One region of the Devosia sp. 919 genome, then DNA from elsewhere that is predicted to be linked to it. Evidence: riboswitches for the same ligand, from Rfam matches in the RefSeq annotation. Region 1 holds a riboswitch; the other holds the start of a gene.
What was found. Region 1 has a riboswitch for FMN ahead of ribD (bifunctional diaminohydroxyphosphoribosylaminopyrimidine deaminase/5-amino-6-(5-phosphoribosylamino)uracil reductase RibD). Riboswitches for the same ligand answer to the same signal wherever they lie in the genome.
Positions count from the first base shown of each region.

Region 2: linked by a shared signal. The riboswitch ahead of HRQ64_RS08010 (DMT family transporter) and the one ahead of ribD (bifunctional diaminohydroxyphosphoribosylaminopyrimidine deaminase/5-amino-6-(5-phosphoribosylamino)uracil reductase RibD) in region 1 are both predicted to bind FMN.

Region 1 covers NZ_JABAOL010000002.1:4,600-20,453, reverse strand. Annotated here, with positions in the region: gene HRQ64_RS17510 (pirin family protein) at 1-819, shown strand, start outside; gene HRQ64_RS17505 (GNAT family N-acetyltransferase) at 902-1,243, shown strand; gene HRQ64_RS17500 (DUF2171 domain-containing protein) at 1,419-1,673, shown strand; gene HRQ64_RS17495 (PepSY domain-containing protein) at 2,145-2,519, shown strand; FMN riboswitch at 2,738-2,889, shown strand; gene ribD (bifunctional diaminohydroxyphosphoribosylaminopyrimidine deaminase/5-amino-6-(5-phosphoribosylamino)uracil reductase RibD) at 2,979-4,022, shown strand; gene HRQ64_RS17485 (riboflavin synthase) at 4,003-4,611, shown strand; gene ribB (3,4-dihydroxy-2-butanone-4-phosphate synthase) at 4,587-5,807, shown strand; gene ribH (6,7-dimethyl-8-ribityllumazine synthase) at 5,812-6,243, shown strand; gene HRQ64_RS17470 (hypothetical protein) at 6,369-6,584, shown strand; gene HRQ64_RS20265 (AraC family transcriptional regulator) at 6,576-7,181, opposite strand; gene HRQ64_RS17460 (zinc-dependent alcohol dehydrogenase family protein) at 7,567-8,541, opposite strand; gene HRQ64_RS17455 (winged helix-turn-helix domain-containing protein) at 8,912-11,794, opposite strand; gene HRQ64_RS17450 (pirin family protein) at 11,983-12,882, opposite strand; gene HRQ64_RS17445 (MFS transporter) at 13,063-14,727, shown strand; gene HRQ64_RS17440 (LysR family transcriptional regulator) at 14,741-15,640, opposite strand; gene HRQ64_RS17435 (NAD(P)-dependent alcohol dehydrogenase) at 15,807-15,854, shown strand, end outside.
Region 2 covers NZ_JABAOL010000001.1:1,656,724-1,672,577, reverse strand. Annotated here, with positions in the region: gene HRQ64_RS08040 (glycosyltransferase family 4 protein) at 1-883, shown strand, start outside; gene HRQ64_RS08035 (undecaprenyl-phosphate glucose phosphotransferase) at 956-2,479, shown strand; gene HRQ64_RS08030 (phosphotransferase) at 2,476-3,453, opposite strand; tRNA gene HRQ64_RS08025 (tRNA-Pro) at 3,491-3,567, opposite strand; gene HRQ64_RS08020 (isoprenylcysteine carboxylmethyltransferase family protein) at 4,426-5,076, shown strand; gene HRQ64_RS08015 (glycosyltransferase) at 5,161-5,472, shown strand; FMN riboswitch at 5,567-5,707, shown strand; gene HRQ64_RS08010 (DMT family transporter) at 5,816-6,730, shown strand; gene purU (formyltetrahydrofolate deformylase) at 6,870-7,739, shown strand; gene HRQ64_RS08000 (MerR family transcriptional regulator) at 7,741-8,196, opposite strand; gene HRQ64_RS07995 (integration host factor subunit alpha) at 8,222-8,533, opposite strand; gene HRQ64_RS07990 (beta-ketoacyl-ACP synthase III) at 8,756-9,733, opposite strand; gene plsX (phosphate acyltransferase PlsX) at 9,730-10,800, opposite strand; gene HRQ64_RS07980 (DUF177 domain-containing protein) at 10,887-11,432, opposite strand; gene HRQ64_RS07975 (ubiquinol-cytochrome C chaperone family protein) at 11,429-11,956, opposite strand; gene bamE (outer membrane protein assembly factor BamE) at 12,123-12,575, shown strand; gene nusB (transcription antitermination factor NusB) at 12,631-13,125, opposite strand; gene nrdR (transcriptional regulator NrdR) at 13,198-13,677, opposite strand; gene glyA (serine hydroxymethyltransferase) at 13,687-14,988, opposite strand; gene HRQ64_RS07950 (BA14K family protein) at 15,173-15,589, shown strand; gene HRQ64_RS07945 (serine hydroxymethyltransferase) at 15,632-15,838, opposite strand.

The DNA.
Region 1 (15,854 bases):
TTGCCAGCGCCCAAGCGGCAGATGGTTGGTCCATTCATCTTTTTTGACCAAGCAGGACCGGCCGAATTGCTTACGGGTCAGGGCATCGATGTTCGCCCGCACCCGCATGTGGGCCTCGGCACCGTCACTTACCTGTATCGCGGCGATTTTCATCACCGCGATAGCACGGGCGCCGACCAGATAATTCATCCTGGTGAGTTGAACTGGATGGTTGCCGGACGTGGGGTTTCCCACTCGGAGCGAACCAGTGCGGCAGCACGGAGCGGGCCAAACAGCCTCTTTGGGATACAAACCTGGCTCGCCCTGCCTGACCGTTATGAAGAAATGGCACCCACATTCGAGCACCACGGCAAGGAGGCGCTTCCCCACATCGAGGACAGCGGTGTCTCGGTCCGGCTGATCCTTGGTCGTGCGTATGGCGAGCTAGCGCCGGCCAAAATGCTCTCGGAGACCTTTTATGCCGATGTGCTCCTTGAGCCGGGAAGCCGGATGCCGATGCCCGACGAGCATGAAGATCGCGGAATTTATATCGTCCAGGGCTCGATCTCGATCGCCGGTCAAGAGTTTCAAGCGTCCCAGATGATGGTTTTCCGACCGGGCGACCGGATCACCGTCGCTGCCGGCGAAACTGGTGCTCGCCTGATGATCCTGGGCGGCGCCACCCTACCTGGTCCCCGCTATATTTGGTGGAACTTTGTCGCCTCGTCCCAGGAACGCATCGAAGCCGCCAAGGCGGACTGGCGAGCGCAGAAGTGGGGCGAAGGGCGGTTCGACCTGCCGATCAACGACCGCGACGAGCACATTCCATTGCCGGAGTAGCAATCAGCAACCCACCGCAGTGGCGGGTCTGGGCAGTGCCAAGACACCGAACATTTCCAGCCAGAAAAACGGAGACTTTGCAATGAGTGACGACGAGCGCCGAACCGATCGGACCCAGGATATGCCGCTTGTCCCTGGTGGGAACGTAGTGCGCGAGGACGAAGGATCCAAAGGTCGCTACAGCGTGGCTGTCGACGGCTTCGAGGCCGAAATGACCTATAGGCACGCCGGGGAGAGATTGATCATCATCAATCACACCTTCGTCCCCGATGAGTTGAGAGGCCGCCGAATTGGAGTGAGTATGGTGCAGCAAGCGGTTGAGGACGCTCGGCGCGAGGGGTTTTCCATTATCCCACTTTGTCCCTTTGCCAAGGCGCAGATCAATCGTCATCCGGAATGGCAGGACATCCTGATGCGTTCATAGGCACTCCAGGCACAGGATTGTCGAACCTAGCTGCGGCCACCATTCGTCGTCACACGCGCCTTGCGCGTGCCCCAGTTGGCCGCTCCGGAAGCCCGGAGCCTTGTCCGCAGCCACTGTGTAGACCCCTAGAGATCGGCAAGTCAGCCGAAACATGTAAGATTCTAAAGGAGATGAAATGAGCGACCTTTCAACAATTGCCAAGGGAATGACTGTTGTCGGCGCAGACGGCGTCAAGGTGGGCCTGGTTGCGGACGTTGCGGGCTCCAGAATCAAGCTGGAGTCTGTTGTAGTCGACAATAACGCCGTCCCAAGCCTCTACATCCCGGGAGGATTGGTTGCCCATATAGAGGGCGACGTCGTTCGACTGACCGCAACCGGGGCCAATGTCATGCTGTTCGATGAACAAGAAGATGGCACCTTGGCTGACTGACGCTGTGACGACGTGCTGCGCCCTGTTCACGCGTAAGACGCGCGCCAAGCACCTGCTTGGCGTCCATGTTCCGGGACTGAATGGACGGCCAAGGTTCTGCCTGGTCGTCCTTTCAAGTGTTCTGCCACTATCTCAGAGTGGCCGGGGCAACAGGTGCAATCTTCCACAAGTCCCTGACGCTTTCCTTGTCGCGAGCCTGTGTTGGGCGCCATCTGCGACAGGCTACGCGCGAACGCCAGTATGGGCGTGGCCTTGCTGCCAAGGCACGAGGCACCGCGCACTTAGAGCCCCACGTCCTGGAAGAGACTGAAGTAGTCAGCAGGTCCGTCTCGCTCAACAGCGCGACCGCCAGGCCCACTTCCCGGCAAGTCCTTATTGTCTGCGGGGAGAGACGATCAATCCCTTAAACGCAGCTTATTCCTCGGCCTGAGCCTCCCTAGGTAAGTGCGAACAACACGAAAGGAATTCTCGATGTTTTCCATTATCAGGGCCACCGCTGCTGCCGCTTTGCTGCTGGTGTCTCCTGCGGCCCTCGCCGCACAAAGCCTGTCGACCGATAATGACGAGATCAATGGTCGTTCGGCCGCAGCGATGATCGCTAACCTGTCCGCCCGTGGGATCAACGCTACGGCAGTTGAGCTATGGGGTGACGGCGTGCTCAGCGTCAGTGTCAGGGATGCAGACGGCGCTCACCGATTGCTGCTGGTGGACGAGGATACGCTGCGCCCGCTCGAGATTGCGCCTCAAGTCAGCACTGAACTCAACGTGGGCGTCGTGCCCAGCGCTAGTCCGAGGCGCTTGACCAACCTGGCGCCGGAGTCCTTGGTCGAAGACAAGGACGACTGAAGCCGTACAGGACTGCCTCGCTGCTGCGAGACGGTCCTTGCGCTTGGAGCACACAGGCGGGAGCAATTTTGCCGCAAGCCGAAGGCACCAGCATGACTAGTACCCGCGCTCGCAAGCAACTCGCCAGCCAGGTACTGTGCCGTTACCGCAAGGCAGCGTGGGTGGTTACGCCTCTGTGCCCACTTGATACCCACGCCTGTGTGCCTTTATTCAACTAATTGAGTTCTCAGGGCGGGGTGAAATTCCCCACCGGCGGTAATTGTGTCTTTCGGCACATCAGCCCGCGAGCGCCTATCCTCTTGGGGATGGGGACAGCAGATCCGGTGCAATTCCGGGGCCGACGGTATAGTCCGGATGGAAGAGAACCAATGATGTGCACGCGCGCTTTCCGATAACCGGATTTCGCGCGTTGCGTCGTCATTTGCCCTGAAACTCCTCGAAATTGACGAGGAGAAGGGAATGTACCAAACTACAACCATCCCACATATTCGGCCTGAGCACGTTCTTCGGGCCTTTTCGCACGCTCTGGACGCGGCGCGAGCCCATGAGGGGGCAACGGCTCCAAATCCTCCGGTAGGCTGCGTTCTGCTGGATAGGGCGGGGCAGGAATTGGCCGTGGGGGCCCATCGTCGGGCCGGAATGCCACACGCAGAAATCGAGGCCATCGCGAGCGCCCGCGCCCGCGGCAAAGCCGATAGCATCAGCACGATCGTCGTGACGCTCGAGCCGTGCAACCATCATGGACGTACACCACCCTGCGTTGATGCAATCCTGGCCACCAACGCCCAACAGATATGGATAGCCTGCCGCGATCCCAATCCGGATGTGGCGGGTCGCGGAGCAGAGCGGCTGCGTGCGGCCGGGTGCTCGGTGCACTATTTGGCGGACTTAAAGCTACCCGGAGCAGAGTTCCTGCTCGCCAGTGCCGAACGCCTCCTTGAGCCATTCGCGAAGAGGAGTCTGACTGGGCTTACTTTCGTCACCATCAAACAGGCCGTGTCGTCTTGCGGCAGTATGGTTCCGCCTGACGGCCAGAAGACCTTCACCAGTCCGGCATCGCTTGAACTGGCACATCGTCTGCGCCGTAGGGCGGACGCGATCCTTACCGGCTCAGGCACTATCCTGGCTGACGCACCGCTGTTCACCGTGCGGCTGGTCCCGGACCATCCGAACAAGCACCGTATGCTGGTGGTCCTTGATCGTCGCCAGCGGGTTTCTGCCGGCTACCAGGATTCCGTCGAGCAGCGTGGTTTGGCCGTCTACCGGGCTGATCGGGTGCACGAAGCGTTGGAAAAGATCGCCTCGGCAGGGGGCATGGAAGTGCTGGTGGAAGCCGGGCCGACCTTAACCGAACACCTGCTCTCGTCCGGCCAGTGGGACGAACACGTGCTGATCGAGCAGTCAGCAAATTCGGACGGCACTGACAGGGTCACCATTCGCCGCAACGCGGCCACCCAGTTTCACCTACACCGAAAGGAAATCGATGTTCTCGGGCATAATTGAACGCATGGGGCGCGTGACGCGGGCCTCAACCAGCGGCGGTTCGCTTGAACTCGAACTACAAAGCGGCATCACAGACCTTTCCCTCGGCGAAAGTGTAGCCGTTGATGGGGTCTGCTTAACCGTCACCCAGTTCGATGATACCGGCTGGGCCCGGTTTTTTGTCAGCCCTGAAAGCCTGGCGCGGACCAATCTTGGTCGCTTAGCCGTTGGCGATCAGGCCAACCTGGAGCGGGCGGTAACCCTTAACACCCGGCTTTCCGGACACATGGTGCAGGGGCATGTTGATGGGCTCGCTCGGTTGGCGGAACGGCAAGAGACCGATGGCGCTTGGCGGCATGTGTTCCTGCTTCCGGAAGCTCTGGCACGCTACTGCGTGGAAAAAGGTTCGATCACCCTCAACGGCATCAGCTTGACGATCAATGGGGTCGAGCCGCGCGAAGCGGGGCTCGCGGTGATGGTGACCATCATCCCGCATACCTGGAACCACACCAATCTGCACGCCCTCGCCATTGGCGACGACCTCAATGTCGAGGTCGACATTATGGCCAAATATGTGGAGCGCCTATGTCTGCCATATCTCGAGCTCTGACTGAATTGCGCAACGGCGGCATGGTGATCCTCGTCGATGATGAGGATCGAGAGAATGAAGGCGATCTGGTGGCTGCCGCCGAGTTTGTAACTCCTGAGGCGATCAACTTCATGGCCCGGTACGGGCGTGGCCTGATATGCTTGGCGCTCGACGGGGAACAGGTAGATCAGCTGGGTCTGGCACCCATGGTCGCCCATAATGAGGCTCGGCGCTCGACCGCCTTTACCGTCTCGATCGAGGCCCGCGAAGGGATCACCACCGGGATCTCAGCGTATGACCGAGCACAGACCATCCGGGTCGCCGCCGACCCAAAGGCTACAAAGACCGACATCGCCTCGCCGGGTCACGTTTTTCCACTACGGGCGGCCGAGGGTGGTGTGCTGTCCCGCAATGGCCACACCGAAGGCGCCGTGGACCTGATGCGGCTGGCAGGGCTGCGGCCGGCCGGTGTCATCTGCGAGATCATGCGCGACGATGGGGAGATGGCCCGGCGGGTCGATCTGGATATCTTTGCCCAGGAACACGGCTTGCAGATCCTCACTATTCGGGACCTTGTCGCCCATCGCCTCGCCCGTGAGACATTGGTCGACGAAGTTGCCCGGTCTGAACTGCCAACCGAGCACTCGCCAATCCCTCTGGAAGTTCGGGCATTCCGTAGCCGCGCTGATGGGACCGAGCATCTGGCCCTGATCAGAAATCCACTGTCAGGTACTCCGCTGGTGCGCGTGCACTCCGAATGTCTCACCGGCGACGCCTTGGGGTCACTCCGATGCGATTGTGGACCGCAGTTACGAGAAGCATTGCGCCAGATCGCCACCGGGGACGGAGGGGCCTTGATATATCTGAGGGGGCAGGAAGGTCGCGGCATCGGTCTGGCGAACAAGATCCGAGCTTATGCCCTTCAGGACCAGGGCCAGGACACAGTTGATGCCAACACGGCATTGGGTCTCCCGGCAGACGCTCGCACATACGCAGTTGCCGGCCACATCCTGCGCACGCTCGGTGTCAACCGCTTGCGCCTGTTGTCGAACAACCCGGACAAGGTGCTGTCGCTAGAAAAGGTCGGCATCGAGGTCGCACAGCGGATGCCGCTCGAAATACCAGCCAATCCGTACAACTGGCGCTATCTCGCCACCAAACGGGAAAAGCTGGGCCACATCTTCACTGATCCCGAACAAGAGAAGCAAAATGTCTGATGCAATGCCCCGCCTCGCCCTGGTTGTCAGCCAGTTCAACCCCGAGGTCACAGAAGGCCTGCGGGATGGGGCGCTGGCCTATCTGAGCGCGAACGGGATTTCGGTCAACCCGGAGAATATCTACTCGGCTCCCGGTGCTTTCGAGATCCCGCTGATAGCCAAACGGCTTGCTCAGACCGGCTATGATGGCGTGATCTGTTTGGGTTGCGTTATCAAGGGAGATACGGCCCACTTCGAATATATCAGCGAAGCGGTTGCTCACGGTCTGATGCAAGCGGGCCTCGAAACGGGAAAGCCCATCACTTTCGGGATATTGACCACCTACACCGATGAGCAGGCGATCGTGCGGAGCCGCGCCGACGAGCACAACAAGGGGAGGGAAGCGGCTGCCGCCTGCGTTGAAGCCTTGCAAACGCTCGGCGCTGTGCCCCGATAAGGGCTCGTCCTGGCAGGTGGGCAGCCCCGCATCCACGGGGGCTGCCCCCGCTGCGTTCAGCGATGAGGAAAGGTGATTGGATTGCGGTCCGGTGCACTCAAGCGTTGGGCTGCTGCGAGTGTCAGATGAGCAGTATTGACATTGTGGTGGATGCTTCGGTAAGCGGAACAGGCGGCGCAATATTAGTCATTCAAGCAGGCTTGAAGGACATCGGCGCCGACGTCGGCCGCGATACCGATATAGTCACCAAACAGCTCTTCGCAAATCTTTCCGTATTCGGCGACGAGTTCTACGTCGTTTACGAGACTTGCGGGCAACGGGCCAAAGCTTGGCTAGTGTAGGTCAGTGACGGCCATGTTGATCTGCCTCTTGCCATTGATCAGGCCGACAACCCCGTCATCGACCCCAGCGAGCATCACATCGATGACCACCCCTCCGCCGGGTCTGCAACGATGGTGCGCGGTTGCTGTCGTGCCAAGAGGTGCGTTGATCACATTCACCGTTACGCTGGAGCTATCAGGCACGGGCAGTTGCGCAAGCGGATCACGGACGGCACGACGATATTCTGACGGGCTCATGTGGCGATGTTTCTGGAATACCCGGGCGAATACCTGGTTCGACGAATACCCGACCTCAAAGGCGATCTCTGTGATGGGCTCATCCGTCGTCTCGAGCAGCTCACAAGCCTTCTCCATCCTCATAATCGTCAAGTACACGCGTGGCGGCACACCGACGCTTTGCTTGAACATGCGTGCGAAATGAAAGCGGGAAAGTCTCACCTCTGCGGCCAACTCATCAAGGCTGATGTCTTCCGAAATTCGTGCACGCAACAACTCCAGGCAGCGCCGTTCAGCCCATGGGGCAAGGCCGCCCCTTGCCGGCACAAGGGGTGGCCTGACTGAGCGGATGAGTTCTGCAGCATCTTGCAACTTGATCATGTTGTTCTCCAATTGGGATCGTTGGGATTGCGATCCACGCAGGAGGATGATCGGGTGACTCCACGCCGATGTTAAATAAAGGGCTGAAAAAGGATGTAAACCGGCTAAGGACCATATGCCGACTACACCGCTTCAAATCAGAATATGACTCGAAGCTGCAGCACGTAGCCGCTCCTTTGCCCTCAGAACTATGAATCAGCAGAATACGTGACCATAGGTTCATCGGCTTGACGCCCACGATGTCTACCAGCGGTACAATCATTTTCCCGGTCCTGCAGACGCAGGACCGGTCTACCCTGCGCTGAATGTTTATTGAAAGCGTTCAGCGCGGTTGACCTCTGCTGCAACGATCTGTGCCAACGGCTGAGATCACAACATATGCTCCTCACCAAGTGAGTTCGCCGTTGACCTCAATTGCGATTTTGCCTCGAATTCCGTTGTGTGGCGTCTCGAGACGGTCATGCGCCAGCGGAATATCAGCAAGCGCATAGACCGCGCCGATATGGGGCCGCAATTGACCGCGCTCGATCAATGCACTCAGCTCATCAAGCTTGCCGCGGTTTTGTCTGGTGAATACGAAGTGATAACTCGCGTTCTTGCCCCAGGCCTGAACGAGGTTTTGCGGCTGGGCAATGTCCACGATCGTGACGACGCGGCCGAGTTGCGCGAGCGTGTCAGGGCTGCGCGACAACGTGTTGCCGCCGATGGTGTCGAACACGACATCGACTCCGCGGCCACCCGTTTCCCGCATGATAGTGTCGACGTAACTCTCCTGCTCGTAGTCGATGATCATATCGGCCCCAAGGCTACGCGCGAATTCAGCGTTTTCCTGCCGCACAGTCGTCAATACCCTTGCTCCCATCGCCTTTGCCAACTGGATCGCCACATGGCCGACGCCCCCTGCGCCACCATGCACAAGAACGGTTTCCCCCACCCTGAGGGCTGCACGTACGAACAGCGCTTCCCACGCCGTGCCGCCAACCAAGGTCAAGCTTGCCGCCTCTAGATGGCTCAGCGAGGCAGGCTTCTTGCCAACGATGCCGGCGTCGGCAACGTGATACTCGGCGTAGCTTCCCGGCCCACCAAATATGGCGGGGGTGTACCAGACCTCATCTCCAGCAGAGAAGGCGGCCACGCCCGGACCGATTTCTTCGATAACGCCCGATACGTCGTGGCCGGTTATGGTCGGCAGTTGCACCAAGTCGCGATAGTCTCCGCGGCGAACCTGATAATCCAACGGGTTGATGGAGGTGGCATGGACTCGAACCAGAACCTGCCCAGCAAGCGGCACCGGTTTGGGTAAGTGGCGCAACTCGAACGAGTCTGGCCCGCCAAATGATTTAAGGACCATCGCTTTCATCGTAGTGCTGTCTCCTTTTCCGCGCTCAGTTCAAGCCGTCGGAGGCACGGTCTAGCCGAGGACAGGACGCACTGCGGTGCTGAAGCTGCTGCATGCAGAGAATTCTTGCGACCAACTCCCATTTGCTGGAAGTAGCCGTAGATGAGCGAAGCTCATGACCTTAATGCCATGGAATCGGAATTCGCACCCGACGTGTTCGACTAGAGCGGCTCATTCTTAAGCAGCAGTCCGGCTTTTCGCTAGATCGGCTCCACATGCGAGTGCAGTGTGTTCCGGAGCGCTTCCGGCCGCTCTGGCTTGGCGCCATAATCACTGGTTGCTTGATACTCCTGCCCCGGATCCCCCCAAGAGGAAACGCCGAACTTCGTCACTAAGTCGCTGGGCGCCAAGTCTTGATCAGGTGTCGGGCGGTTCTGAGATCGTGCGTATCGTAGCCCTCGCTAAACCCGCTATAAACCTCAGCCAACATTGCGTGGGCTTCGTGGGTGCGCCCCTCGGTTGCACGCAGGCTCCCCAAAGCCATGGTGGAGCGCAACACCAGGCTGAGGGCTCCTTGTTCATATGCTAGTTCAATCGAACGCCGCAACATCGCCTCAGCCGCGCGTGGATCCAGCCGTCCGGCAGCAAGCTCGATCTTGGCACGCGTACGCAGCAGCTCGGGCATCTCGAAAGACTCATGTAGCGCCACAGCACGTTCCATTGCAGCGTCTATAATCAGTTGGGCCTCTGGGATATCACCGCATGCAAGCAGCGCCTCGCAAAGCGATCTGCTCAACATCGTCGCGAGATTTTGCCGTCTCTCCACCTTCAAGGTGTCTAGAGCCTCGCGAAGCTTGCTTGCCGCCGACCGGAATTCTCCTCGGAGCAAAGCAACTTCTCCCGAAAGCGCGAGGCCGAAGGCCGCATTTGTACCGTACGAGTAACGAATGCCGTGCTGAATGAGACGGTCCACTAGCGCCTCGGCTTGCTCAATATCCCCCCTCCACAGGAAAACCGTCGTGGCATACGTCAAGGCAACGAGCATGCTCATGGGTTGCTCGTCTAGCTCCGCTTCCGCGACTGCCTGGCGTGCCACTTGGGCTGCACGGTCCGGAGCGCCGCTCAACCAAAGTGCCCGCGCAAGGACGTTGAGGGCACGCGTCCGATGTGCAAAACCAAGCACATCGACTTTGGTGGTGCCTAGCCTTTCGGCTTGCTTGAAGCCTTCCTCTGTGTGGCGTATGGCGCTCGCATGGTCGCCAGCAAAGTGATACGCACATCCCAGCATCCACTCAGACATGACGATGCCCGTGGCATACCCCGCCTGGTGTGCCAACTCGAGGCTGCGGGAGCCCACCTCGACAGCCTCACCGTAGCGGCCCAGATGAGTCATGACGATATGCTGCGCCGCGTGCAACTCGAGTTCTCGTTTATGATCCTTCAGCTTTCGAGCAAGACTGAGCCCACGTTCGATCGTCTCATGCAGGTCACTGCGGTCGACGCGGGTGAACAGCGCTGACATCGCCAGCGATGCTTCCAATATAAGGTGTGTCTTGGAGCCCTCATGAGGACCCACTTTGTGCAGTGCGGCCTGACACCATCGATGGCACTCGTCGAGCAGGGACAAATCCAATAAATGCGGTGCTGCGAGCGCTGCCAAACGAACGCCCAACTCGCCTTCACCTGTCTTGGAGAAGGCCCAGGCAAGCGCGGTGCGTATGTCGCCCACCTGAACCGAAGCGGGATCGGGACGCCCCTCACGGTTATCCTCACATCGCCTCAGTTGTTTAACCAGATACCCCGCCAGCTTGCCGCAGACGCAGTGGATTTCACCCGATTGCGCCAGTTTTTGCGACGCATACGTGCGGGTCGTGTCCAGTAGCCGGAGATAGCTCGCACCGTTGATGGTCGAGGGCGACAGCAATGACTTGTCGATGAGACTGGCGATTGCGCTTGTCGCCTCCGCATCATCCAGACCAGCGTCTGCCGCGATCGCTTGCGCCGCAGCCAGTTGAAAGGGGCCTGCGAACACCGACAACCGGTACAATACGCGGCGTTCCGCCTGGGACAAGAGGGTGTAGCTCCAATCCAGCATCGCATGGAGCGTCTGGTGCCGGGGAGGCGCGCTGCGGCGGCCGGGCCACAGAAGATTAAATCGGCTCTCGATCAGTTCGGCTGTTCCACGCACGCCATGGAAGGGTACCCGTCCGGCAGCCAGTTCGATTGCAAGGGGGATGCCATCCATGTTCCGGCAGATGTCAGCGGCAAGCAGGGCAACCTCGTCGGTAACTGCCTCGTGCGACCCGCTTGCTGCCGCTCGATCCATGAAAAGCTGCACTGCGGGGAAGGCGATCCAATCCGCTGCCGTAGTGCCCCAACCAATCGGCGGAACATCCAAGGGTGGAAGGATGTGGACGTGCTCCCCCTCTGCACGCAGCAACTCCCGACTGGTCGCGAGGAGATGGGTTTGAGACGTGGACCGATAAAGCCACTCGGAGAGCGCGGCCGTCTGGTCAATGAGGTGCTCGCAATTGTCTAGCACAAGTAATGATCTTCTGGGCGCGAGAAACGCCAGGATGCCCGCCTTGGGATCGTTCGCCTGCACCTTCAGGCCAAGGGCGGAAGCGATCGCACTCGGCACGAGAGAGGCGTCGTGCACGGAGGACAGGTCAACATAATATACCCCGCCCTCAAAGACATCGAGCAATGCGTGGGCGACAGAGATGGCGACAGCTGTCTTGCCCATTCCACCCGGACCGATGATGCTCACGAAGCGATGCTTGGTGAGTAACTCGACGATTGTGGTAACCGAGGAATCGCGCCCAATCAGCCGACTAAGAGCCCGGGGCAACGAGCGTTCACCGACGGACACTGAGGGCTGCCTGCGTGATCCCTGATCGAGCGTCCATGTTTCGGCGCTTTCGAGGGATGAGGACTCGAGCTGCGCTCGGGTAACGGGCGCAACAAAGCTATACCCCCGACCCGGGATGTTCACGATGTAGCGGGCACCGTTTTTGCCGTCGCCCAAGCTCTTGCGCAGGCTTGCGATGTTGACCCGCACATTAGCCTCGTCGACCACCAGCCCCGACCAGGCACGCGCAATCAATTCTCGCTGGGATAGCACCTCTCCTGCGTGTTCAACCAGTGCAATGAGCAGGTCAAGCGCGCGACTCCCGATCGGGATGCTAGCCCCGTTCGACTGCAGCAAACGCCCTGACACATGCAGGCGGAACGGGCCAAATTCAACGATTTCGTCGACTACCTGCGGCAGCACGCGACAACACTCCTATCAGCACCCTCCCTCTGATGAAGCGCGATCAGCCGGGGACATGCGCCGCCCGGCCCTGCTTCAGTTTGCCCAAGATATTCCGATCTGGAGACAAAATTGGTGTGGGGGGTCGGTCTTCCTCACTGGCACGTTACTTTCTGATTGCTGCCGCACGGCCATACCGTGCGGACACATCATGCATGGGCGACCGGCCGCATCGTGCCGGCGTGCGGAAATTTTCCGTGGCGATAGGCGTCGTAGTAGCCAGCCAATTCCTCACGCGAGCCAGCGATAAACGGCCCCTGCGCGACCACCGAAATGTTCTGCGGTTGCCCCGCGTACAGCAGTAGACGAGCGCCGCTATCGCCCGCCCGCAATGAGAGTGAACTGGCGCCATTGCCCAGGGGTCCTGTCCAGCCCACCGCGCCCTTGGTTAAGACCTCTGCGGTGACGCCGGCCTCCACCTCGCCGTCGATCACCACGACAAATCCGTTGTAGGAGGCCGGCAGCTGCGGCGCGAACACGGCGCCCGGCCCCAACCAAATGTCGATCAACGTGACCGGGACAGCGTTCATCGTCGGTGCCGCCGCTTCCCCTAGCTGGCCGCTATAGACTTTCGCCATGACACCAGGCTCGGCATGAGTCGGCATCGCAGCTCCGCGGAGGATTTGCACCCGGGGCGGCATATTGCGCTGCGCCTCAGGCAGGATCAGCCAGAGCTGGAACAGACGCATCCCGGTGGAGACCATCGTGTTCTCCGCATGGACGATGCCGCTGCCGGCGGTCATCCACTCGACGTCGCCTTCCTCCAGCCGCCCGCCGGTATCCTCCATGGTGCCATTGAGCATGAAGGTGACGGTTTCCAGGCCGGCATGAGGGTGCGCCTCTCCGAAACTTCCCGCCAGCGTAATGTTATCATCGGCCATCAGGAAGAATGGATCGGTCGCAGCTAGTTCGCCCGGTGCAACTACCAAAGCGGCCTGATGCCTCTCGCCGCCGAAGCCAGGCTCTAGCGCCGGTATCCTGGTGACGCGATCTATCGATCTCTCAAACATTGGCAAGTCCTTCTCGTGGTTCGGAGCAGTCTTCGTCATGAAGTGACAGCTCCAGCCTTATTGCCCTCCATCTCGGAAATGTCTGAGCTCGATCAAGATGCGCGTTCAAGAACCCAGCGTTGCCCATCAAGGAACCTAAAGGTTCGTGATGGTTTCGGGCCGGCCGTCTACCTTTGCTCCATGACAGATTCATTCGATAGCCCGCATGAGCGCCGACCCATGAACCGGATGCGCGATCTCCTGGATGAGGAGGTCCATGAGTTTCCAGAGCACGAGCGCGCGCCCGTCGCCGGTTCGCCTGCGACGCCGGCTCATGGCCGAGCGACTCGACTCGCTTATGTGCTTGTCGCGCTGCTCGTCGGGATGACTGCGGGCATGGGCAGCGCGCTGGTGAACGTCAACACGCAGCAGCTGCAACGGCTCTTCGATCTGAGCGCCAATCAGGTGGCGTGGCTGCCGACCAGCTATGTGATGACCGCGGTCTCGGCCAACCTGCTGCTGATCAAGGTTCGACAGCAATATGGCCTGCGCCGTTTCGCGCTGGTCTTCCTGGGCCTTTATGCCGCGCTAGCCCTGGCACATCTTTTCGTCTCGGATCTTGGGGCGACATTGCTGCTGCGCGCGACCAGCGGGTTCGTTGCGGTGGCACTGATACCACTTTGCCTCTTCCACATGATGCAGGCTTTGCCCTCGGAATGGCGGCTGCGGGGATTGGTACTCGGCATCGGAGTGACGCAATGCGCGATGCCGCTGGCGCGTGTCCTGTCGCCCTCCTTGCTTGCCAGCCAGGGGCCGCGTTCCCTGTTCATGTTCGAGGCGGGACTCGCCCTGCTGTCGCTCGCCGCGGTCGGCTTGGTCCGCCTGCCGCCGGCGGTGCGCGTGAGCGTCTTCAAGCCGCTGGACTTACTGATCTTCGTTCTGATGGGGGGTGGGCTGGCTCTGATCGCGGCTGTGCTGGGACTGGGCCGATGGGAGGGATGGTTTCAGGCGCCATGGATCCTCGTGTCGCTTTTGGTCGCCATACCCGCGTTGGTGGCGGCAGCTGCCATCGATACATACCGCGAAACACCGCTGCTGAACCTTCGTTGGCTCAGGCGTGGCGATGTCGCCCGTTTTGCCGCGGCCATCTTCATGGCGCGCATCGTCTTGGCCGAACAGGAGGTTGCGGTCGCGGTCGTGAAGTCGCTCGGAGCCACGAACCACCAACTCTGGACGCTGTCGCTGGTCATGTTCGGCGGGGCCGTCGCCGGTGTCTTGGCGAGCGCAGTCTCGGTAAATGCCGAGAAGCTGGCCCGGCCGATAATGCTGTCGATCGGGATCGTCGCCATCGCGGCCCTGATCGACAGCGCGGCGACAGATCCACATCATCTGCAGCGCTTCTACGTATCGCAGGCGGCGATCGCATTCGCCGGAACGTTCTTCCTGGGGCCGGCGCTGCTGCTAGGCATCACCAGCGCACTCCAGCAGGGTAGCCGAGAGCTTATCAGCTTCATCGTCCTGTTTGGCGTCGTCAACGCACTCGGCGCGCTGGCCGGTCCCGCGCTGCTGGGGAGTCACACCGACTGGTCCGTGGCAGCGACCGGAGCGACGCAGGGCGCACAACTGGACACGTTGCGTTTGGCGGCAGGTATCGCCGCATTCACAACGATCTACCTCGCGATCCTCCTCGCAATCCGGATACGACGGCGCCTGAAGGAGCTGCGGGCTCTGGACTTTGCAGGTCCGGCTCTTCAGCCGGGGGCACCAGACGCGCCCGGAGTCCAGTCGATCGATAGTGGCTGGCGCCCGCCTCGTCCCGGCAATGCTCCTGCTGCGGTGTTTGCGGCGATTGCGATCGTTGGTGTTGCGCTGCTGCTCGCAGCCTGGGGCCTGCCCGCACTGTGAATCGACGAGCTGCTCAAATTTCCCGGTCGATCTTCTCGTAGAGGAAGTTTACCAGGGCGCGCACTCTCGCAATATCAGATCGTGCGGGTGGCATGAAGATCTGCAGATCGGCGCCCTCATGCGGGAAGGCAGGCAGGACGGCTTCCAGTTCACCTCGCATCAGCGGTCCCTCGACCATAAACCTCGGAACGACGGTCACGCCCAGCCCTGCACGCGCGGCCGCCAAGAGCATCTGCCCGTTGTCAGTACGGAACTCCGAGTTCATGCGCACATGCTCCCAGCCATCGGCACCCTGGAACCCCCAGTTTCCGGTGTCCTGGACGTGGAGCATGGCTTTATGAGCGTTCATATCGGAGGGTTTGGACGGGCGCCCTTGCGTATCGAGATAAGCCGGGCTGGCGACGACCACCCAGCGGACCTTGGCAAGTTTGCGGGTGATGAGCGTCAGATCCGAGTCGGTTCCCGGCTTGATCGCGAGGTCATAGGCTTCGGCGCTCATGTCCACCCGACGATCCTCGAAGGATATGTCTAGCTGAATGCGCGGATGGAGCATCGCGAACTCAGCTAGCAGGGGCGCGAGTACAAAATCGCCAAAGGCAGTCTGCACCTGGATGCGGAGCAGCCCGGAAATCTCGCTCGTCAGTTTGTTGACGACTTCCCGCGCTGATTCCAGTTCCGCCAGGCCGCCTCCGGCGCGCGCGTGATACTTACGGCCGACATCGGTCAACGTCGTGCCCCTCGGCGTGCGGATCAGCAATTGAGCGCCGAGAACCTTTTCCAGACGACTGATACGACGGCTTACGATGGACTTGGCGATGCCAAGACGCGCAGCCGCATTCGCAATACCGCCGGTTTCGACCACCCGAACGAACGAGATTACATCCAAGAGATCAACGGGCGCGGGTTCCGGCATCAGCAACTCCGAGTTCCTGCCACGATGGCTATTGCAACACTATAGAACCGCTACTCTCGGCGAAAGGGTTGCGGACACAAGGCCGCACACCCGGGTCACATCTGACGGAAGCCCCCCAATGACCTCACAAGCCACTGATGATCCTCATGTTGAGGCAAGAGCACGCATGACCCAGCCAGCACGCGCAGCGGTGATCGAACGAAAGGATGGGCCG
Region 2 (15,854 bases), on a different contig from region 1:
GGCAGTGCGCCGGCTGGCGGGCAAGCTCGATATCGATGTGCTGCACGGGCATGGGGCCAAGGGTGGCTTTTATGCGCGGTTGGCACGGCTTGCCGGGGCAAGGGCCGCGGCGGTTTATACGCCCCATGGCGGAGTGCTGCATTTTTCCTCGTCCAGCCGATCAGGACAGGTGTTCCACCTGCTGGAGCGGGCGCTGCTCAGGCAAACCGGCGCCATCATTTTTGAGAGCGCCTATGCCAGGGCTACCTATGCCGCCCTGATCGCCGAGCCGAGTTGCCCGACCGTGGTGATTTATAATGGGCTGACGCGCGAAGAGTTCGTGCCCCTGCCCCCGGCGCCCGATGCGGCGGACTTCGTGTTCGTGGGCGAGCTGCGTCAGCTCAAGGGCATCTTTGTGCTGGTGGAAGCGCTGGTGGATGTGCGCCGCCCCGATGGATCGCCGGCAAGGCTGGTGATGGCGGGGGATGGTGGCGACCGGCAGGCGCTGATCGAGCGGATCGGGCAATTGGGACTGAGCGATCGCGTCGTGCTGCCCGGCGCAATGCCGGCGCGCCAGGTTTTTCCTCAGGGCTGGTGCGCGGTGGTGCCGTCGCTGGCGGAATCACTGCCCTATGTGGTGCTGGAAGCGGCGGCGGGGCAGCTGCCCGTGATCGCCACCCGCGTCGGGGGCATTCCCGAAATCTTCGGGCCGACGGCCGGAAGTCTCGTCGCACCCAACGATCCGCTGGCCTTGCGGGCAGCAATGCAGCAGGCGCTGGATCATCGTGAACAAGCGCAAGCAGAGATGGCAACGCGGCTCGATTTTGTCCGCCAGAACTTCTCGCTCGAGCAGATGAGCGGGCAGATCGAAGCCCTTTACCGCGGCCTGTTAGATAAGCCTTAGCGTCATAATTTCACTGAGTTTTCATTCCTTTTGACCCACACTGCTCCCTTCCCAGGGAGTAGTTGCTGCGCCATGTTTCGTGTCGATCCCCAACAGGCCGTGGTTGAACACGTCAATAAGGCCTTGGGAGAAACACCTGGCCCACGCGCGCTTTCGCCCCAGGCTGAAGCCATCATCGCCCAGCCGGTGGAAGGGGTGATCTCGGGTCCCGTGATCGTTGGCGTCGCGCAGATCATCGAAGCGCTGCTTTTGGCCACGCTGGGCTACGGCATTTATCATTTCTATGTGCAGCTCGATGAACCCGGCTTTTACGTACCGGTGATCATTGGCGCTTGCCTGTTGGCCAATGTGCTGTTCAACGCGGCGCGCACCCACCGCATTGCCGCCTATCGCACCATCTTCAACCAGATCAGCCGCGTCCTTGTGGGCTGGACGCTGGTGATGGTGGCGCTCACCGTGGGCATGTTCTTTTTCAAGGCCGGGGACATGTTTTCCCGCGTCTGGCTGATCGGCTGGTATGGAGCGGGCGCGGCAACGCTGATCGCTTATCGGCTCAGCCTGCGCGGGGTGGTTGGCTATTGGACCGAGCGGGGCCGGCTCAAGCGCCGCACCGCGATTGTGGGCGGTGGCGCCGACGCCGAAGTGCTGATCCGCCAGATTCGCGCCAGTGCCAACAACGACATCAAGCTTCTGGGCCTGTTCGATGACCGGGTGGATGATCGCTCGCCCGACACGGTGGATGGGTGCCCCAAGCTGGGCAAGGTGGCCGACCTCCTCGAGTTTGCGCGGCGCACGCCGGTGGATCTCGTGATCGTGTCGCTGCCGCTATCGGCCGAAAAGCGCGTGCTCGAAATGCTCACCCAGCTTTGGGTGCTGCCGGTGGATATCCGGCTATCGGCGCATATGAGCAAGCTCAAATTCACCAACAAGGCTTATTCCTATGTCGGGGATGTGCCGGTGTTCGACATGGCCGACCGGCCGATTTCGGACTGGAACCTCATCTTCAAGTGGCTGTTCGACAAGCTCGTCGCGCTGGTGGCGCTGATCCTCCTGTCGCCGGTGATGATCGCCACGGCAATCGCCATCAAGCTCGAAAGCCCGGGGCCGGTGTTCTTTATCCAGAAGCGGCATGGCTTCAACAACGAGCTGATCCGCATCTTCAAATTCCGCTCCATGCGTACCGACATGATCGACCAGAGCGCGAGCAAGCTCGTGACCAAGGATGATCCGCGGGTGACCAAGGTGGGGAAATTCATCCGCCGCACCTCGATCGACGAGTTGCCGCAGCTGTTCAATGTGCTGCGCGGGGAGCTTTCCATTGTCGGCCCCCGCCCCCATGCGCTGCAGGCCAAGGCGGAAAACCAGCTTTATTACGAGGCGGTGGAAGGCTATTTCGCGCGGCATCGGGTCAAGCCCGGGATGACCGGCTGGGCGCAGGTGAATGGCTGGCGTGGGGAAACCGACACGATCGACAAGATCATGCAGCGCGTGAACCATGACCTTTATTATATCGAGCACTGGTCGATCCTGCTCGATCTTTACATCGTGCTGCTGACGCCGGTCTCGCTGGTGTCCAAGAACGAGAACGCCTACTAGCCCGGCCAGATCGCGCCGCCGAGATAGCGCTCGGCGAGCTCGGCGGTGCCTTGGGCAAAGCCGGGCAAATGGGTTTGGGCGAGCTCGGTTTCGATATGGGAGCCGATAAAGGTCAACAACGCCATGCGGCGCAGCATGACCATGGAATCGATCGAGGCAATATCGGCCGGGGTGAGTGAGCGTTTCGCTGTGTAGGCGGCGAGCCAGGCCTGGCGCAGGTCGGGCACCGAAGCATGGGTTTCGTGAAACGAGATCGCCGCAGCGAAATCATAAGTGAACCAGCAAAGGCCGCAGTCATCGAAATCGATGAGGCTGACGGTGTCGCCATCCACCAAGAGATTGCCCAGCCGCATATCGGCATGGATGAGGCCGTAGCGTTCGCTCGATGTGCCATAAGCCGCAAGGCGGGCGCGCAGTTCGGTATCGAGTCGGTCGAGCAGCGGGCGGATGGCGCCGTCTACGCCTGGGGCTACGCGCCAATCGCCCCAGAGGCCATCGGGATCAAGAATGGTGGCGGCGTTCCATGCCTGGCGGACAAAGCCGGCGGGGCGCGGCCAGGCCAGCGCATGGGCATGGAGGCGGGCGGCATAATCGCCGAGAGTAGCGAACAGCGGCGTCAGCTCGGCGTCGATGGCTGGCTCGGTGCCGGCAATGAAGCGGAACAGCACGGCATTGCGCGATTCTCCCGCCGCCGTGGTGACGGTCTGCAAGAGGCGCTCATTGGCGCCCGGCACGGGTTGGGGCAGCGGCAGATCGGTGTCGCGCTCGAGGGCGGCGAGCCAGGTCAGTTCACTCTCGATGGTCACCGGGCTTTGATAGGCCGGGCGATGAACGCGCAGGCAAAACCGCTCGCCACCGGGCAGATCGGCGCGAAAAGTGTGGTTTTCGGAATGATTGATGAGGGTGAGGGTGGCCGTGCCGAGCTGCGGCCAGAGCGTTCGCACGGATTCGAGATCGCGCTGATGCAACGGCATGGCGGGTGTGCCCGCTTCTTGAAGCGTGAATTGAAAATGGTCGGAGCGGCCGGATTTGAACCGACGACCCTTTGTCCCCCAGACAAATGCGCTACCAGGCTGCGCTACGCCCCGACTGCTGGGACACATAGAGAAGCTAGGGTTTTCAGGCAACCCCGAAATTCGGGAACAAAGGAACAAACCGAAAATTCGACGTCGAAAAACGCTGTTAGTGGGAGAAAGCCCCACCAAAGCGTCACAGAGGTTGCGCTTTTCGTTCACGGCGGTGGAGCAAGGCAGATGGCACAGTAGAATACGATAGATGACGCGCCGAAGGATGGGACCGTATTCTTGGGGTTCTACCGCCGTCTAGCGGCTTCGCGGCTGACCAGACCTGCAGCGATGCGTCTGGACCGTTTGGGGCGGAGGATGTTGGAATTGCTAGTTTGAGAAAGGCCGTCGAGACCCCACCCACTGGATGCCCCCTCCCACCCCTCCGGTCCAAAGCTAATGGGAGAGGGGAGATGGAACTGAGCGCCAAACAAGAGCAGCGGATTGGTTGGAGGATGCGCCACATTGATTGGCTCCTGCCCGGACGTCCGGAGGTACTGAGGACAAAGAGTAGTTTGTCGCAATGTTCGAGGCTACGCTTGATCAGAGCTTCTTAGAGGGCACGCTAGAGCCGCATCGGCTCGTTGAGCTTATTGCCACCAAAACCAGCAGGCCATCCCCTGCCTGCCATAGCTAAAGCAAAAGGCGATCTGGCTAATCGAAATAGAACGACCCTAACCGAAACCCCAAAGGAGGGAGAGGCTGGGGCGCGATGAACTGCCCAGGATTGGCAGGGACAGATCAAACACCTACCAGGCAAGTTCTGTGTACGTAGAATTGCTCCTTTAAACCCGTTGTTAAGTACGTTTTATAAGTGTTCGACAAAATTCCAGTTCGATATGGGGTTCGTTTACGAGATAATTGTTAGCTCGTACACCCGACATGCTGCGAGATAAGATGCATTCATCACAGCCGCTCCGCAATAATGTTCAAGTTTTTTTGGACGCCCTAGAGCGCGTCGTGCTGAGTGTAATTTTCAGCTTCTTCGCATGGAAGCTCGGTCAATCGTGGTTGACAACCGGAAGCATCATCACGCTTATCGCTCTTGTTTCGGAAGGCGCAGTTCTCTTTTTTGTGCTTTTCAGGCGCTTCACTACCGAAGTTTCGATGCTACCTGGGGATTGGCTGCTCGCTTTTTTGGGCACTGCAACGCCGCTCCTGGTACAGCCCTCTGGAAATGAAGGGCTTGCTCCGCAGGCTCTTTGCGCAGCGCTGATGTTGGTTGGAATGTCTGTCCAGATCGCTGCCAAATTAACGTTGCGACGGAGCTTCGGAGCCGTGGCAGCGAACCGGGGGGTGAAGAAAAAAGGTCCCTATCGGCTGGTTCGCCACCCCATGTACGCCGGCTACATCTTGACCCAGATTGGATTCCTCCTCTCCTACCCGAGCGTCTTCAACTTGGCGGTTTATTCTGCAGCATTTGCTTTTCAGATCGGGCGCATCTTGGCGGAGGAAAGAGTCTTAGCGCGCGATGCAAGCTATCGTGATTTCACTGCTGCCGTGCCTTATCGGCTGGTGCCTGGTGTATTCTGATTTGAGGCGCAGCGAACACAACGCCGATTTGGCCTAGTAGCTGAACATTGGACAACAGTTACAGCCGTCAGGGCGAAGGGTCGTATGCCTTTGGTGCTTGTCAGGACCCCGACCTACCGTGGCTCGGAACCGCTCCAACGAGCCATTCAGTGCCTACGGGCGCAAAGCCATGGCGAATGGATCTGCGAGGTGCGCGATGATTGCCCAGATGGCAGCGCGCGTAGTGTGCTCGAGGAGCTCGGGGATCCGCGCGTTCGCTATGTTCACAACCAGCCGCAGAAATTCGGCGTCCAAAATCTTGACGACTGCTTTAGCCTGGAGAACGCATTTCACGCCGACTACTTCTTCATGCTGGAAGATGACAACCAAGTTCGCCCCGAGTTCGGAGCGCCTTAGGACGCATGCGAGCCCTATCGGTTACACCGGTGTCCCCGTCTTGTCTGGCCTGCCCCCCTGCCCTATGTTTGGCGCTGCAGGAGATGTTTCCTGCATTCGTTCTCAGGGCGGGGTGTAATTCCCCACCGGCGGTAAGGGGAAACCCAAGCCCGCGAGCGCCCGGCGCAGGTCGGGGTCAGCAGATCCGGTGTGATTCCGGAGCCGACGGTCATAGTCCGGATGAGAGAGAACGGGTCTGGCTTTGGAGCTCGAGCTTCGTTGCGGTTGTGCCGCTGCGGGGGTTGAGCGCCATTCCTTCCCGTAAACCCTGAGGTAGCTGGGTCTTACGCGAAAGGATAACTCGTTGAGCCAGATTGCCTCCGCCTCCCCCCGTCGGCAGATTTCACCTTCCATCCAGGGCGCCATGCTGATGCTGGGCGCCGGGATTGCCTATGCCGGCGTCAATGTCGCCACGCCCATTGCCACTTATCAGTTGGGCTTTCCCTCCACCTCTGCCGTGTTCTGGCAGTATCTAATTGCGGCGCTGCTCTGCATCCCATTGGTGTGGAACATGGGCCTCAAGGCCCTAAAGACGCGTCATCCCGTGGTGCATCTCGTGCGCATCGTGCTGTCGGCCGCCGGCGCGCAGGCCTTTGGCTTTGCCTTTGCCTTGGGCGTGCCGCTTTGGCAGGTGATCGCGCTGGTGATGACCTCGCCGTTCTTCATTATCCTGGGGGCCTGGTTGTTCCTGGGCGAGCAGGTGCGGTTGCCGAGAATCCTGGCCACGGTGACCGGGTTTGCCGGCGCGATGATTATCCTGCAACCCTGGAGCTCAGTGTTCACCTGGGCGGCGCTGTTGCCGATCCTCGCGGCGGCGCTGTGGGCGGGATCGTCGCTGCTGACCAAATATCTTACTCGGTTCGAAACGCCCGAATCGATCACGCTTTACCTGATGCTGCTGATGACACCCGCCAATGCGCTGTTCCTGATCCCGACCGGGTTGGCCATTCCGGGCGGCGAAGTGCTGTGGCTGATGGTGCTGATCGGGTTCCTGTCGGCGGCGGCACAGTATCTGCTGGCCAAGGCCTATGCGGTGGCAGACGCGACCTATCTGCAACCCTTTGATGATCTCAAGCTGCCGCTCAATGTGCTGGCGAGCTGGCTCATCCTGTCCCAGGCGCCAGATCTCTGGTTCTGGCCCGGCGCGCTGTTGATCGTAGGGGCATCGCTGTTCATCATGCGGCAGGATAGCGGGCGCAGCGTTCCGGCGTCACGCTGAGCCGGGGCGCTACGGCGCCCCGGCCTCTCCCGGCGGGCGATTGATTCGGAATGATTGAGCATTCCGCCGGGAAAGCGTTGTCGATCGTGCCGGGGGGCGCTATCTCCTCGCCAGCCCAAGACCAAGCCGGAGGGAATCAATGGCGCCGACAAGCGAGCAACAAGCTGGATATGTGCTGACGCTAAGCTGCGTGGACAAGCCGGGCATTGTCGCCGCGGTGACCACCGAATTGGCGGCGCTGGGTGCCAATATCGCCGAAAGCAACCAGTTCTGGGACCGGCAGACCGGCACCTTCTTTATGCGGCTGGCCTTTGCTGCGCCCGAGGGCGTCGATCGCGATGCGCTGGAGCGGGCGCTGCGCGCCCCGATTGAGCGGTTCGGGATGAAGACCACGCTGGTGCCGCTGTCGCGCCGGCCCAAGATCGTGATCATGGTCTCGAAGTTCGACCATGCCCTCCTGCACCTGCTCTACCAGATCCGCGTTGGGTGGCTCGATGCCGAGGTGGTAGCTATCGTGTCCAACCACCCTGAGGCGCAGCGGATCGCCGATAACGAAGGCATTCCGTTTCATCTGTGGCCGGTGAATACGAGCAACAAGGCCGAGCAGGAAGCCAAGGTGCTGGCGTTGGTGCAGGAAAGCGGCGCTGATCTGGTGGTGCTGGCGCGCTATATGCAGGTACTGTCCGATACGCTCTCGACGCGGCTCTTTGGCAAGATCATCAATATCCACCACTCGTTCCTGCCCAGCTTCAAGGGAGCGAAACCCTATCACCAGGCCCATGAGCGCGGGGTCAAGCTGATCGGGGCAACGGCACATTACGTGACGCCGGACCTCGATGAGGGCCCGATCATCGAGCAGGAAACCGCCCGGGTCACCCATTCGATGAGCCCTGAGGATATGCTGGCGGCTGGCCGCGATATCGAGAGCCGGGTGCTGGCGCGGGCCGTCAAGCTGCACCTCGAAAATCGGGTGATGCTGAACGGGCACAAGACGGTGGTGTTCGGCTAGATCAGGTTTCGCGCGCCCGCTCGAGCAGGCGCTTGCATTCCAGGAGTTCGCGCAGCACGTCGGAGAGCTTGTTGCGCGCCTCCTTATCCAGTGCGGGGCTGGCGGTCATTACCGCTTCTTCGATCTCGGCTTCGTCGCCGGCTTCTTCGGCCATTTCGATCATGGGCAAGATGTCTTCCACCGGCTTGCCCTCGCCCACAGCGATGACATAGCGACTACCCTGATCCTTGAGAATGCGCTGGACGCCCTTGATGGTAAAGCCCTGATCATAGAGCAGATGACGGATGCCGCGCAGCAGCAGCACGTCTTCGGGCCGATAATAGCGGCGCCCACCACCGCGTTTGAGAGGCTTGATCGTGGAGAAGCGCGTCTCCCAGAACCGCAGCACGTGCTGGGGCAGGTCGAGTTCTTCAGCAGCCTCGGAAATGGTCCGGAAGGCGTCGGGAGACTTGTCCAACACACACCCCTTGGCAAAAAACGCCTTACTTTTCCGCGGTGACCATAGATTTGTTGATCTTGGATTTCAATACGTTGCTGGGTTTGAACACAAGAACCTGCCGCGGCAGGATCGGCACTTCCTCACCAGTCTTGGGATTGCGCCCGATCCGCTCGTTCTTGGAGCGTACCTGGAAGGAGCCAAACGAGGAGAGCTTCACATTGGAGCCCGAAATCAGCGCCTCCGAGATCAGATCGAGCACGCGCTCGACCAATTCCGCCGATTCGGTTCGGGACAGACCTACCGAGCCATAAACGGCCTCCGCCAGGTCAGCCCGCGTTACTGTCTTCTGAGTCATTCGCACCCCCGTTTGGACGTCAGGGCCGGCCCATGCAAACAGGCCGATTGCTTGCCTGCTTGTGGCGGCAGCACCCAGCGCGTTTCGCCCGGGCAGCGGCCACAGAACAGTGTTGCCACCCGCTCAGTTCACATGCTTCCAGCGATTGCCGCACCGGGCTCCTCCGGCCCGCCGTTAACACTAACGCCTTGAAACACCTCAGGTCAATGCAGCCAAAAAGGCTTACCAGCGAATAAGCGAAGCACCCCAGGTGAAGCCGCCGCCCATGGCTTCGAGCATCACCAGGTCACCCTCTTTGATGCGGCCATCGGCCACCGCAACGCTGAGCGCGAGGGGAACTGAGGCGGCCGATGTGTTCGCGTGGCGATCGACGGTGATCACCACCTTTTCGGGGGGCAAGCCGAGCTTGGCCCCTGCCCCATCGATGATGCGGCGGTTGGCCTGGTGGGGCACGAACCAGTCGAGGTCGTCCACGGTGTAGCCGGCCTTGTCGAGCGTGTCGTAGACCACATCGGCGATCTTGCCGACGGCATGGCGGAACACTTCGGGCCCCTGCATGCGCACATGGCCGACGCCCTTGGTGGAGGACGGGCCGCCATCCACATAGAGCTTGTCCCAATGGTGGCCATCGGAGCGCAGGGCGGAGGCAAGAACGCCGCGATCGGGCGCGCCATCAGCGATTTCCACCCGCTCCATGATCACCGCACCGGCGCCGTCGCCGAACAGGACGCAGGTGCCGCGATCGCTCCAGTCCAGCAGGCGCGAAAAGGTTTCGGCACCAATCACGAGGGCGCGGCTGGCAAGGCCGTTCTGCAGGTAGCTGTCGGCAGTGGCGACCGCATACACAAAGCCCGAGCATACCGCCTGCAGGTCAAAGGCCATGCCATGATGCATGCCCAGCTTCATCTGCACCAAGGTCGCCGCGGCCGGAAAGGTGTAATCGGGCGTGGTGGTCGCGACGATGATGAGGTCGATGTCGTGGGGCGTCATGCCGGCGGCATCGAGCGCCTGCTGGGCGGCAGCAACGGCCAGATCAGAGGTGAACTGACCTTCGGCGGCGATGTGGCGCTCCTTGATGCCGACCCGCTGCTGGATCCACTCGTCGGAGGTATCCACCATCTTGGCCAGTTCGGCATTGGTCAGGATTTTTTCGGGCAGATAGGCGCCCACGCCGCGAATAATAGAACGAGTCTTGGTCACGCCGGGTTCGCCTCGGATGGTGGAGGTGGAGTTTCGGCAACGGCACTGACGGGGAAACGCTTCATGCTGTCGCCGATCTTATCGATCAGGCGGTTACGCCCCATTTCATAGGCAAGGCCCAGGGCACTCTTGTAGCCGATTTCATCGGTGCCGCCATGGGACTTGATGACAACGCCATTGAGGCCCAGGAACACGCCGCCATTGACGGTGCGAGGATCCATCCTATGGCGTAGCTGCTTGAGGGCCGACATGGCAAAGAGCGCGCCGATTCGGCTCATCAGATTGGCCTTGAGGGCGTTGGAGAGGTATTTGCCAACCTGGCGGGCGGTGCCTTCGGCGGTTTTGAGGGCGATATTGCCAACAAAGCCTTCAGTGACGACCACATCAACCGTGCCCTTACCGATGTCATCGCCTTCGACAAAGCCGTGATAGGTGAAACCGGCGCCGCTGGCATCGGCGAGGATGCGGCCGGCCTCCTTGATGGAATCGAGGCCCTTCACTTCCTCGGTGCCCACATTGAGCAGCCCGATGGTGGGGGATTCATGGTTGAATAGCGCCCGAGCGAGCGCCGAGCCCAGAATGGCGTAATCCACCAGTTGGCGCGCATCGGCGCCAATGGTGGCGCCCATATCGAGCACGATGATGTCGGTGCGCAGCGTTGGCCAGATCGCCGCAATGCCGGGACGGGCAATGCCTTCCATGGGCCGGAGGCAAAAAGTTGCCATGGCCATCAGGGCGCCGGTGTTGCCGCCCGAGATTGCCACATCGGCCTGGCCATCCTTGACCGCCTGGATAGCCATCCACATGGACGACGTGCCCTTGCCCTTGCGCAGGGCCTGGCTCGGCTTTTCATCCATGGCGATCACCGCTTCGCAGTGATTGACGGTGCTGACCGGCTTGAGCTCCGAGAACTCATCGAGCAAGGGGCTGATCTGTTCCTGGCGGCCATGGAAAATGAAGCGGCTATCGGGGTGCTCGCGCCAGGCCAAAAGCGCACCGTGGATCACGGCTCGGGGGGCGTTGTCGCCACCCATTGCGTCCACTGAGATGGTTATCGTGTCAGTCATTTCGGCCTATGGTTGGTCCCCGGAAGGCTCGGCGGCACCATACCCCACCATGGGGTCGGCGCAAGCCCGGCCAAGAGGGCAAGTTCTTATTTATCGTCGCCAGTCTTGAGCTGGCGCAGGCTCGCGAACGGCCCCTGATCTTCGGGGGGCGCCACAATACCCAAGGCGTCGAGGCTTTCGCCGGGCAAGCGCGGATAGGGGTCGATGGCCAAGGCCAGGGTCTCGATCAGCAAGGCGCTGAGGTCAACCTCGGGCCCGTCGATGTGATCGGGAAAATCATCATCCTCGAGGTCGATGAACAGTTCCGAGCCGGGCGTGGCCTTGTGGGCCTGATCGGGCTCAGGCAGGAAGACGCGGTCCACCGGCTCGTCGATCTCCTGGGTCACGGGCTCAAAGGTCACGACGGATGGCTGCACGATGCGCGCGGTCAGCCGACCGAGCACCCGGATGCCGCCGCGCAGTGGGGTCGCCACCAGTTTGGCGCCGAATTGCTCCACGGCAGATAGCTTGAGTTGCTCGGCCAGCGCAGCGAGCGCTGCGGCTTCGGGGTGAACCTCGATCTCGCGGCCCGTTGCAGGCAACCGATCCACCCGGATCACAGCGTCGATAATGGGTGCATCAGTGTGCTTCATGCCGCTACCTCAAAGGAAAGGGTGCCAGTGGTGATCGCCTGGCTCGACTGGCGCGCCAAAGCCGCATCGAGCGCCAGCACATAATCGGCGAGCGCCGCGACCTGGGCCGGCTCGGCGCCATCGAGCACATTGCGCGTCAGCACCGATTCGAGAGCTGCACGATCATTGCTGTCGATGGCAACATTAAGGGCAGCGAGCAAACCAAAGAAGATATTGCCCATTTTCTGAATTTTCTTGGGCACTGCCATGTCGCCGACGCCCATTTCACGCAGGGAGCGGTCCATGTCCTTGAAGAACAGGTCAAACACTGCCTGGCTGAATTCCCTGGTGGGCGCATCTTCCGAGCGCAGGCGGCGAAACAGCAGCGCCAGATGCAGGCTGATCATGTCGAAGCGCCCGGTGACGGTGTCGGGCACGCCCCAATCGCGATAGAAGACGGGCTGCCGGGATTGAGACACAATGGCGCTATAAACGGCGTAAACGGGCTCGGCAGCAGGGTTCTTGCGGAACAGGGAGAGGATCATGGATTGCGCTCAGCGTCTTGATCGGTCAAACACGAAGCAGGACCTGCGGACGGGTGATTGCCACCTTGCCAGATTGGCGCCTTGGCAGGTACACATTTCGGCGGCCGGAAAGACCACGAATTCGTGGGGACGGCTATAATCGAGTGCCATCTGGAAAGTCAAATTCATGCCTGTGCGTTTCGCCCTCGGACCGATGATGCCGTTTGCTGCCGCCGCTGTGATTGCCGTGGCACTTGCCGGCTGTACCGGCAGCAGCACTGCCTTTGTCAAAAACCGGACCCAGGGCTATGAAATTTCGGAAAGCGCGCTGGCGCAGATCCGCGTCGGCCAAAGCAAGGAGCTGGTGACGCTGGTGCTGGGATCGCCCCAGACCACCAATACCTTTGGCGACCAGTCGGCCTTCTACTATGTCGAAACCAAGGTGCAGCAGACCAATTTCGGGCTGACCAACATCAAGTCCCGCACGGTGCTGGTGGTGTATTTCGACAAGAACAACAAGGTGGTCGACAAAGCGGTGTATTCGCTGGCCGACGGCAAGACGGTGACCATCGAGAGCCGCCGTACCCCATCGTTTGGCGAGGATCGCTCGTTTGTGGATTCGATCCTCAATTCGTTCTGAGGCAAGGCTGCCCCAGTGACACAAAAGCCCCGGGAGACCGGGGCTTTTTTATTGGCTAGAGCGTTTCGCTGAGGTTGTTGCCATGTTCGCGCGCCATGGCATCAAGCGTGGCATTGACCAGCCCGCTGGCATCGTCCTCGTAAAAGGCCTTGGCCACATCCACATATTCGGTGATGACGACGCGGGGCGGAATATCGCGGCGGCGTAGCAGCTCAAAGGCGGCGGCGCGCAGGATGGCGCGCAGCGTGGCATCGACGCGTTCCATGGGCCAGCCTTCCGCCAACGCCCGATCAACGGCAGGATCGACTTCGAGCTGGTGCTTGGCGACGCCAACTACGATCTGGCGGAAAAAATCGGCGTCAGCGGGCAAATACTGCTCGCCCTCGATCTCGCGGCCGAGATGAAAGGCGCCGAACTGCGCGAGGGTGTCTTCCAGGCTCTGGTGCCCGACATCCATCTGATAAAGCGCCTGCACCGCTGCCAGCCGGGCAGCACCACGCTGATTGGCGGGTCGGTCGGTTTGCGGATCGCGTTTGGGGGCTTGAGCCATGAGGGGGTAACTCGAATGGGGGGTGGCCGGTTCATTGCGCGTTGGAAAAGCGCGACCGGGTGAAACACGGGATCAGTCTTCAGGCAGCGGCGGGCTGCTGTTGGCCTGCGCCAATTCGGACAGAAACGAGCGGAAGTCGTCGGCAGCCGAGAAGTTCTTGTAGACCGAGGCGAAGCGGACAAAGGCCACGTCGTCGAGCCCCTTGAGGCCCTCCATGACATATTCGCCGATCTGGTCGGAGGTCACTTCCACGTCACCCAGGGATTCGAGTTGGCGCACGATCCCCGAGATCATGCGCTCGATGCGCTCGGGATCCACCGAGCGCTTGCGCAGGGCAGTGTAAACGGAGCGGGCAAGCTTTTCGCGATCAAACGGGACCTTGCGGCCGCTTTTCTTGACCACGGTCAGGTCGCGCAGTTGCACGCGCTCGAAGGTCGTGAAGCGGCCGCCGCAGCCGGTGCAGATGCGCCGGCGCCGGATGGCGCCGGAATCCTCGGTCGGGCGGCTGTCCTTGACCTGCGTATCGTCGTCGCCGCAATAGGGACAGCGCATGCCTATGCCTTACTGGTAGATGGGGAAGCGGTTGGTGAGGGCGACGACCTTGTCGCGCACCGCGGCTTCGACCATGGCATTGCCCTCTTCGGAATTGGCTTCCCGCAAACCATCGAGAACCTCAACGATGAGATTGCCGATCTCCTGGAATTCGGCGACCCCAAAGCCGCGGGTGGTGCCGGCAGGGGTGCCGAGGCGAATGCCCGAGGTGACGAAGGGCTTTTCCGGATCGAAGGGAATGCCGTTCTTGTTGCAGGTGATATAGGCGCGGCCAAGCCCCTGCTCTGCCCGCTTGCCGGTGGCGTTCTTCTTGCGCAGATCCACAAGCATAAGATGGTTGTCAGTGCCGCCCGAGACAACATCGAGCCCGTGGGACTTGAGCGTTTCGGCCAAAGCACGGGCATTGGTGACGACTTGCTGCGCATAAGCGCGGAACTCGGGCTGCAGCGCTTCCTTGAAGGCGACGGCCTTGGCGGCGATCACATGCATCAGGGGCCCGCCCTGCAGGCCTGGGAACACGGCGGAGTTCACCTTCTTGGCGATGTCCGCGTCATTAGTGAGGATCATGCCGCCGCGCGGACCGCGCAGTGATTTATGCGTGGTGGTGGTGACCACATGGGCATAGGGCACTGGGGAGGGATGGACACCGCCGGCAACGAGACCGGCGATGTGGGCCATATCGACCATGAGGTAAGCGCCAACCGCGTCGGCGATTTGGCGGAAGCGCGCCCAATCCCAGAAGCGGGAATAGGCCGTGCCGCCGGCCAGGATCAGCTTGGGCTTGTGCTCGTGGGCCAGGCGCTCGACTTCGTCCATATCAAGGAGGTGATCGTCGGGGCGCACGCCATAGGACACGACATTGAACCACTTGCCGCTCATGTTGACGGGCGAACCATGCGTCAGGTGCCCGCCCGAATTGAGGTCGAGGCCCATAAAGGTGTCGCCGGGCTGCAGCAGCGCCAGGAACACCGCCTGGTTCATCTGCGAGCCGGAATTGGGCTGCACATTGGCAAAGCCGGCGCCGAACAGCTGCTTGGCGCGCTCGATGGCGAGGTTTTCGGCAATATCGACAAACTGGCAGCCGCCATAGTAGCGCTTGCCCGGATAGCCCTCGGCATATTTGTTGGTCATGATCGAGCCCTGGGCTTCAAGCACAGCGCGCGAGACGATGTTTTCCGAAGCAATCAGCTCGATTTCGTGCTGCTGACGACCCAGCTCGCTGCTGATCGCGCCCGCGATTTCGGGATCGGTTTCTGCCAGACCGGCGGAGAAGAACCGAGGAAAGAGCGGAAGAGAGGCAGCAGCGCTCATGGCGTACTCCAGAATCCAAGATATTGGGTTGTGGTGGGTGGTATGGCGCAGCCTGTAGCACAAAGCGCGGGCTCAATCCAAGGGCGCGTTAGCTATTCGCTTATGTGACGCAACTTGCGGGCCGCTGGATCATTTTAGCAGTTGGAGACCGGATAGGCCGGCCACGTGGGGGCAGGAGTTTATCATGAAAACCATCTTCAATACCGTAGGCGCCGTAGCTATGGCCGGCTTGCTGGCCTTTTCCGGATCGGTCCCCGCCGAGGCGCAGGGCCTGTTCAGTCGCCATGATCGCGGCTGGCACGATCGCGACTGGCATGATCGGGGCGACTGGCGCCCGCGTCGGCATCATCATCGCGGCTGGCGCGGTAATGGCGGTGGCGCAGTTGCCGCCGGTGTGCTGGGCTTTGGCCTTGGCGCAATCGTGGGCGGAGCCATCGCCAACGACAATCGCCGCGGTGATCGCTTGATCGGCCCGGTTTATGATTACGGGCCGTCCTATAGTGCCCATGTTCGGGCCTGCTATGCGCGCTATCGCTCCTATGATGCGCGCACCGATACGTTCCTCGGCTATGACGGCTATCGTCACCGCTGCAATCTCTAGCAGCTAGCTCCTCCAAAAAGCCCGGGTTTGCCGGGCTTTTTACTAGAACAGACGTGGTGTTGCGGCGGGTGCCGGCGTTTCGGCGAGGCGCCGGCGAAGTTTGGCGAGCGCCACTTGCTGCATCTGGGTGCGGGTTGCGGCGGCCGGCGTGATCACAACGACCTCGGTCCCAGTGGCGCTGTCGATGGCCGCGACGCGCATCTGGGCGCCAACCTGAACGAATTCAAACAGAACCTGAACGTCGTTCATCTTGTCTCGGGGCGGA